2 regions of the Mixta mediterraneensis genome follow, and region 1 is predicted to be linked to the other one. Evidence: riboswitches for the same ligand, from Rfam matches in the RefSeq annotation. Region 1 holds a riboswitch; the other holds the start of a gene.

Region 1 (3,928 bases):
TAGTTGCAGGAGCAATAATGCATTACGCGAACTGAACAGCACCAGACCAAGATAGAACACAATACCGGCTGCCAGAGCGATCAATATCAGGTTACGTTTCCCGATGCGCTTCGCACAATAGCCCGCCAGCAGCATCACCGGAATTTCCAGACTTGCCGCCATACCCATTAACAAACCAGCCAGCTTTTCTGGCAATCCCAGCGTGCTGCTGATATACAGCGGCATATCAATGATATACATGGTATTACAGGTCCACATTATCATCGAAGCGATGAACAACATGCGTACATCACGATTACGCCAGCCGCTGATGGGTATGCCACCACTGTGCATCAGCGAATCCGCGCGTGGTACCGATGGCAGCGTAAACCAAATCAGCAGGATACAGATAAAGAACAGCGTCGCCGCCACCATAAACAGCGTGATGAAACCGTAATTAAGCGCTAACGTGAATGACAACGGCGGCCCAATCACCCACGCCAGCGACAGCTGCGCACGCATCACTGAACTGAACATCACTGCTTCGCGTGCTGACTGATCGGCATATTCACGTGCCAGCGCAAAAATTTGCGGTATTGACACGCTGGCCAGTGCTGACAGCAGCACGCCAAGCGTGATCAATGTCAGATAATGACGTGTAAAGGCAAACAAAATGGCATTACACAGCGCCATCAGACAGCAGAACAAAATAATATGACGGCGATCGCCCACACTGTCCGAACGTTTCGCCACCATCATGCTGACCACAATCCCTGCAATCGCGTTGAGGGTAAAAAATAGCCCAACCCAGAAAGGACGCGCCTGCACTTCACGGGTCAAAAACAGACTGAGCGTCGGCGCCTGTAATGCACCCGCCACGCCAATCATGAACGACGTCACCATAAACGCGAGATAAACTGGATTGACGCGCGATTTCATACCGCAATCCCTTTAAAATGAGGAAAAAAGAAGGGTAGACAATAGCGTGCATCCTAAAAAAAGCCAGCGGTGAAAAACCTGCTGGCGGTGTAATTACACCCTACTCAGAATACGATCCCGCATGGCTGCGCGATCATGGCAGAGCGCTATTTATTGCTAAATGCCCCCCGCTCTTCCAATGAGATCAAGTTTGTTTCTAATATGAGGCAGGAAAAACAGAGCGCTTTTTACCGGGAGTTCCTCTTTTATGCCCTCATCGCGCCTTAAGCAGCAATTTATTCGCCTGTGGCAAAGCTGCCAGGGCCAGACGCAAATCACCACGCTGAATGAGCTGGCGGAATTGCTGCACTGTTCACGTCGCCATATGCGTAACTTGCTCAACGCTATGCAAGTCGCCGGTTGGCTGATTTGGCAAGCGGAAGCCGGGCGTGGCAAACGTTCACAGCTAGCGTTTTGCTATACCTGTCTGGCGTTGCAGCAACAGCGGGCCGAAGATTTGCTGGAACAGGATCGCATCGATCAACTTGTTCAGCTGGTTGGCGATAAAGACCAGGTGCGCCAGATGATTAGCGCCTGTCTGGGCCGCAGCTTTCGCCAGGGCAGGCGTATTTTACTATCGCCCGCGGCTCAATTTGCTGCCCGGATCGCCACTGCGTCGCTCCGAAACGCATATAGCACGACAAATTTTCAGTGGATTAACGCGTATAAATGAGGAAAAAGGGGAAGCTGAAGCCAATATTGTGCATCACTGGCAGCGAATCTCATCACTGCACTGGCGTTTTTTCTTACGTCCCGCAATCCGCTTTCATCACGGGCGAGAATTAGAAATGGCCGATGTGATAAGCAGCCTGGAACGGCTGCGTTATCAGCCCCTGTTTTCGCATCTGCAACACATCACTTCTCCCGCCCCCTGGACGCTGGACATTACCTTAAGTCAGCCCGACGACTGGCTGCCGTGGTTACCTGGCAGCGTGAGCGCGATAATCCTGCCGCGTGAATGGCCGGAGCGGCGCGATTTTGCCCGTCACCCCCTTGGCAGCAGGCCTTACAGCGTAGTGCGCAACCAGCAAAGCCAGCTAAAAATCACCGCCTTTGATGATTATTTCGGTTTTCGCGCCTTAATTAATGACGTTTCAATTTGGGTGCTGCCGGATATTAGCGATGAGCTGGTTTACGCCGCCGACGCTGTGATCCTTTCACCCTGGCCGCGAAATGACTAGAATAACGCGTTCTCAACGGGGTGCCGCTTGCGATTGCCGTAAGATGCTGAGATATACCCGTCGAACCTGATTCGGTTAGTACCGACGTAGGGATTTGAGAGGCCAGCCAGCTCAGATCCTTTGCGACTCAACGACCATTCTCCTGAAGGAGCGCAAAGTGTTAAACAAAGTCCTGTCCCTGTTGCTGCTGTTGTCGGCCTCTGCTTTTGCCGCTAAACCGACTTTAACCGTTTACACCTACGATTCGTTCTCCGCTGACTGGGGACCCGGCCCGGCGGTGAAAAAAGCCTTTGAAGCACAATGTCATTGCGAACTGAAATACGTGGCGCTGGAAGATGGCGTATCGCTGCTTAATCGCCTGCGCATGGAAGGTAAAAACAGCAAAGCCGATGTTGTTCTGGGCCTGGATAATAATCTGCTACAGGCCGCGCAGCAGACCGGCTTATTTGCTGCCAGCGACGTAGACACCAGCAAGCTGCAACTGCCTGGCGGCTGGCAGGATAAAACCTTTATCCCCTTCGATTACGGCTACTTTGCCTTCGTCTATGATAAAAACAAACTGAAGAACCCGCCCAAAAGCCTGAAAGAACTGGTTGATAGTCCAGAAAAATGGCGCGTTATTTATGAAGATCCACGCACCAGTACGCCGGGTTTAGGCCTGCTGCTGTGGATGCAAAAAGTGTATGGCGATCAGGCACCCCAGGCATGGCAGAAGCTGGCGCAGAAAACCGTTACCGTTACCAAAGGCTGGAGTGAGGCCTACGGTTTGTTCCTGAAGGGTGAGGGTGATTTGGTGCTCAGCTACACCACATCTCCCGCTTACCACCTTATTGAAGAGAAAAAAGATACCTATGCGGCCGCGCCGTTTGCTGAAGGGCATTACCTGCAGGTTGAAGTCGCCGCGCAACTGGCCAGCAGCAAACAGCCAAAACTGGCGCAGCAGTTTATGCAGTTCATGTTGTCGCCCGCCTTCCAGCACACGATGCCAACCGGCAACTGGATGTATCCGGTTATAAAAACCGATCTGCCGGCAGGTTTCTCGTCGCTGAGCATACCCAATACTGCGCTGCACTATTCTTCACAACAGGTTGCCGCCCACCGCTCAGAATGGATTAATGCATGGCAACGCGCCGTCAGCCGTTAATGCCGCTCTGGCTGATTCCCGGCCTGCTCGCCACGCTGCTGTTAGGCAGTGTGGCGCTGCTGGCCTTTTCTACGCTATGGATGGCCGCGCCAGACACGCCCTGGCACAGCGTATTGCAGGATGAATATCTGCACCACGTTATCGCCTTTTCTTTCGGCCAGGCGCTGCTATCTGCATTGCTGTCGCTGCTGCCTGCGATTGCGCTGGCGCGTGCGCTTTATCGTCGGCGCTTTCCCGGCCGTCAGCTGCTGTTGCGCCTGTGCGCAATGACGCTGGTGCTGCCCGTGTTGGTGGCCGTATTTGGCCTGCTCACGGTTTATGGTCGCGTCGGCTGGCTGGCGCAGATCTGCCAGTTTTTTGGCATCCGTTATGGCTTTTCGCCGTATGGGCTGCAAGGCATTTTGCTGGCACACGTTTTTTTTAATTTACCGCTGGCGACGCGTTTGATGTTACAGGCGCTGGAAAGTATTCCGGCTGAACAGCGCCAACTGGCCGCGCAACTCAACCTGCGCGGCTGGCACCATTTTCGCCTGCTGGAATGGCCATGGCTACGCCGACAGGTGCTGCCCACCGGCGCGCTGATATTTATGCTGTGCTTTGCCAGTTTCGCCACCGTGTTATCGCTGGGCGGCGGGCCACAGGCAAC
Region 2 (3,928 bases), on a different contig from region 1:
GGATTCTTGCGGCAGCGTTTCATCGTGATAAGCCCGTGCCGTATGGGGGTCCAGTGCCAGATTAAACTGATCTTCCCAGCGAAATTCAAAACGCGCTTTAGACATGGCGTTATCACGGATCTGCGCGCCGGGATGACCTTTCGCGAGATCGGCGGCATGGGCGGCAATCTTATAAGTGATTAAACCTTGCTTCACGTCTTCTTTATTTGGCAGACCAAGGTGCTCTTTTGGCGTGACGTAACACAGCATCGCACAGCCAAACCAGCCAATCATTGCTGCACCAATACCTGAAGTGAAATGATCGTATCCCGGTGCGATGTCAGTCGTGAGTGGACCGAGGGTGTAAAACGGCGCTTCATGGCAGTGCGCCAGCTGCTCCGTCATGTTGCGACGAATCATCTGCATGGGTACATGCCCCGGACCTTCAATCATCACCTGAACATCATATTCCCAGGCGATCTTCGTCAGCTCACCTAACGTATGCAGTTCGGCAAATTGCGCTTCGTCGTTGGCATCCTGAATCGAGCCGGGCCGCAAGCCATCTCCCAGCGACAGCGAAACGTCATAGGCGGCACAGATTTCACAGATGTCACGGAAATGCTGATAAAGAAAACTCTCTTTGTGATGCGATAAACACCATTTAGCCATAATCGAGCCGCCACGCGAAACAATACCGGTCAGGCGTTTGGCAGTCATCGGCACGTAACGCAACAACACGCCGGCATGGATGGTGAAATAGTCAACGCCTTGCTCGGCTTGCTCCAGCAACGTGTCGCGGAAAATTTCCCAGTTAAGGTCCTCTGCCACGCCATTTACTTTTTCCAGCGCCTGATAAATGGGCACGGTACCAATCGGAACCGGGCTGTTACGCAGGATCCATTCACGGGTTTCATGGATATAACGCCCGGTGGAAAGATCCATTACCGTGTCGGCTCCCCAACGAGTCGACCAGACCAGCTTTTCCACTTCTTCTTCGATCGAAGACGTAACCGCTGAATTACCAATATTGGCGTTCACCTTCACCAGGAAGTTGCGGCCAATGATCATTGGTTCCGATTCAGGATGATTGATATTGGCGGGAATAATGGCGCGACCGTCGGCGACTTCCTGTCGGACAAACTCGGGGGTAATATTTTCTGGCAGGTGCGCATCAAAGCTGTGTCCTGCGTGCTGTTGCAGCAACACATCGCCACGAATACGCTCGCGACCCATATTTTCGCGCAGCGCAATATATTCCATCTCAGGTGTGATGATGCCCTGACGTGCATAATGCAGCTGCGTCACACAGCGGCCCGCTCTGGCACGACGTGGTTTGGGCAAATGCTCGAAACGCAGATGATCGAGACCGTCATCGGCCAGGCGCTGTTGGGTGTAGGTTGAGCTTGTTTGCCCGAGGTTTTCACTGTCATTGCGTTCGGTAATCCAGCCCGCACGCAGCTTTTCAAGGCCGCGGTGTACATCAATTTGCGCCTCGGGATCGCCGTAGGCACCCGCAGTGTCATACACGGGCACCGCTTCGTTGTCTTCATAACGAGGATTATCTTTGCTTCCGCCCGCCAGGGTTGGGCTGAGCTGTATTTCGCGCATTGGCACGCGAATGTCATTACGGCTGCCAGTGATCCAAATGCGTTTAGAGTTAGGGAATGCGCTGCCGCCCTGTAGTGAATCTATAAATTTCTGCGCCTGGGCACGTTGTTCGCGACGGTTGGTTTTCGACATAGACATAGCAATTTTCCAGTTAAAGGGGAACGTTGCTTGTCCGGAGTTCGGAAGGAGTAAGCGATACGGTGGACAACGTGTTGCCAGCGTACGGATAAAATTTACTCTTGTTCCCTACGCAGGTTCTAACCTGGTCAGGTTCCGCGGATCCCGAATGAACGGTCTCAGCCCTAAGGCACTCCGACAAGAAATTAAAAACGGGTTTATCAGACTTTCGTCGTCAAAACCCATCCAGCATAGAAGGGCTGATAGATAATCACAAGATATTTACATGCGCTTAACGCTAAGCGGGGCGAGTGAGGTGATTATCGTTAGCTACCGGTGGGCGCGCCAGCTGGTGATCCCATGTGAGTTGAATCAATTTATCTTCCAGCGTGAAGCGTGCTTCCAGGACTTCCCCCACTTCAGACAGGGCTTGCTGGAAAGTCATGCAGTTATCATCGTCAATCGATTGCTGTAAGTGACCATCATAGATCTGCATCAGACGTTCAGTATTTGCCTCAAGCGGCGGATAGAACTGTGCTGCAGCAATCATTGGGTTGTCGCCATTCATTTCGCTCACCACGCGCTCGTAAATACTGAAATGCCCGGCAGAAAGGTAGTCGACTAAGCCGTGACAAAAATTATCCAGCGCCTGTTCATCCAGCGTCGTTAACGCCTCTTTGTTAGGTTTCATTCCTATTAAATGGTAATAAGCGACCAGGAGCTGACGACGGGCTTCAAGCCACGAATCGATGAGTTCGCTGCTGCCACCTACGCGCTCGGTCAGTACGTCTAACTGGTTAAGCATATCTAACTCCATGTGAGTTATAGTTGTTTGTCTACACACTTAACATCAGGACTTCAGCGTGTTGTTTAACGCTAAGGATGACGAAAAAAATGCAATGCGAGATCTCAAGCGTAGACGCTGGATGGTGGGTTGTCAGCCATGAGCAAAAACTTTGGCTACCGCAGGGCGATTTGCCGCATGGAACTGCAAAGAAGTTTGGCTTAGTCGGCAGTAAAGGTCAGGTCATTGGCGAGTGGCAAGGTGAAAAAGTCTGGCTCATCTGCGAATCGCGTGCCGAGAGTATGCTGTCGGTACGGCAATTAATTGATGAAGAGGTTGGGTTATTTCAACTTGCCGGACGGGGTGTTCAGCTGGCTGAATTTTATCGTTCCCATCGATGGTGCGGCTATTGCGGCCACGAAATGCACCGTAGCAAACTTGAGTTCGCCTGTTTGTGCAGCCATTGTCGTGAACGTTATTACCCACAAATTGCACCCTGTATCATTGTTGCCATACGGCGTGGTGAGGAAATTTTGTTGGCGAATCACGCGCGGCATCGCAATAACGTTTATACCGTGCTGGCGGGATTCGTCGAAGTGGGCGAAACCCTGGAACAAGCTGTCGCGCGTGAAGTGATGGAAGAGAGTAACGTGCGGGTAAAAAATGTACGCTATGTGACTTCTCAACCCTGGCCTTTTCCGCAGTCGCTCATGGTGGCTTTTATGGCGGAATATGACAGTGGCGAACTGCAACATGATGGCAAGGAGCTGCTGGATGCCGCCTGGTTCCGCTATGACGCGCTGCCAGTATTACCGCCGCCTGGCACTGTGGCGCGCCGTCTGATAGAAGACACCGTAGCCATCTGCCGCGCCGGTGCATAAGGAAAGTGCTACACTACGCGCCTGAAATTGAGAGAGCCTTAAAATGAATGAACTGAAGAATGATCGTTACCTGCGCGCCCTGTTACGTCAGCCGGTTGATGTCACACCGGTCTGGATGATGCGACAAGCCGGGCGTTACTTACCGGAGTACAAAGCGACCCGCGCCGAAGCGGGTGATTTTATGTCGCTATGTAAAAACGCCGAGCTGGCTTGTGAGGTGACGCTGCAACCGCTACGCCGCTATGCGCTGGACGCAGCGATCCTTTTCAGCGATATTCTGACCATCCCCGATGCAATGGGTCTCGGCCTGTACTTTGAAGCCGGTGAGGGCCCGCGCTTCTCAAACCCTGTTACCTGCCGTGCCGATGTTGAACGCCTGCCGGTTCCTGACCCAGAACAAGAACTGGGTTATGTAATGAACGCGGTGCGTACTATTCGCAAGAATCTGCAAGGCGCAGTCCCGCTGATTGGCTTTTCAGGCAGCCCCTGGACACTGGCAACGTATATGGTTGAAGGCGGCAGCAGCAAAGCTTTCACTAAAATTAAAAAGATGATGTAT

The links. Region 1 has a riboswitch for thiamine pyrophosphate ahead of thiB (thiamine ABC transporter substrate binding subunit). Riboswitches for the same ligand answer to the same signal wherever they lie in the genome.
Region 2: it holds a riboswitch for thiamine pyrophosphate, as region 1 does, so the genes downstream of both, thiC (phosphomethylpyrimidine synthase ThiC) here and thiB (thiamine ABC transporter substrate binding subunit) in region 1, are expected to answer to the same signal.

Annotation. Positions count from the first base shown of each region.
Region 1 is NZ_JASUAZ010000015.1:50,773-54,700, reverse strand. Features, by position in the region: gene QRY16_RS11295 (MFS transporter) at 1-918, opposite strand, end outside; partial or broken gene sgrR (HTH-type transcriptional regulator SgrR) at 1,166-2,087, shown strand; TPP riboswitch at 2,145-2,249, shown strand; gene thiB (thiamine ABC transporter substrate binding subunit) at 2,296-3,282, shown strand; gene thiP (thiamine/thiamine pyrophosphate ABC transporter permease ThiP) at 3,258-3,928, shown strand, end outside.
Region 2 is NZ_JASUAZ010000044.1:6,386-10,313, reverse strand. Features, by position in the region: gene thiC (phosphomethylpyrimidine synthase ThiC) at 1-1,725, opposite strand, end outside; TPP riboswitch at 1,814-1,912, opposite strand; gene rsd (sigma D regulator) at 2,003-2,509, opposite strand; gene nudC (NAD(+) diphosphatase) at 2,599-3,369, shown strand; gene hemE (uroporphyrinogen decarboxylase) at 3,413-3,928, shown strand, end outside.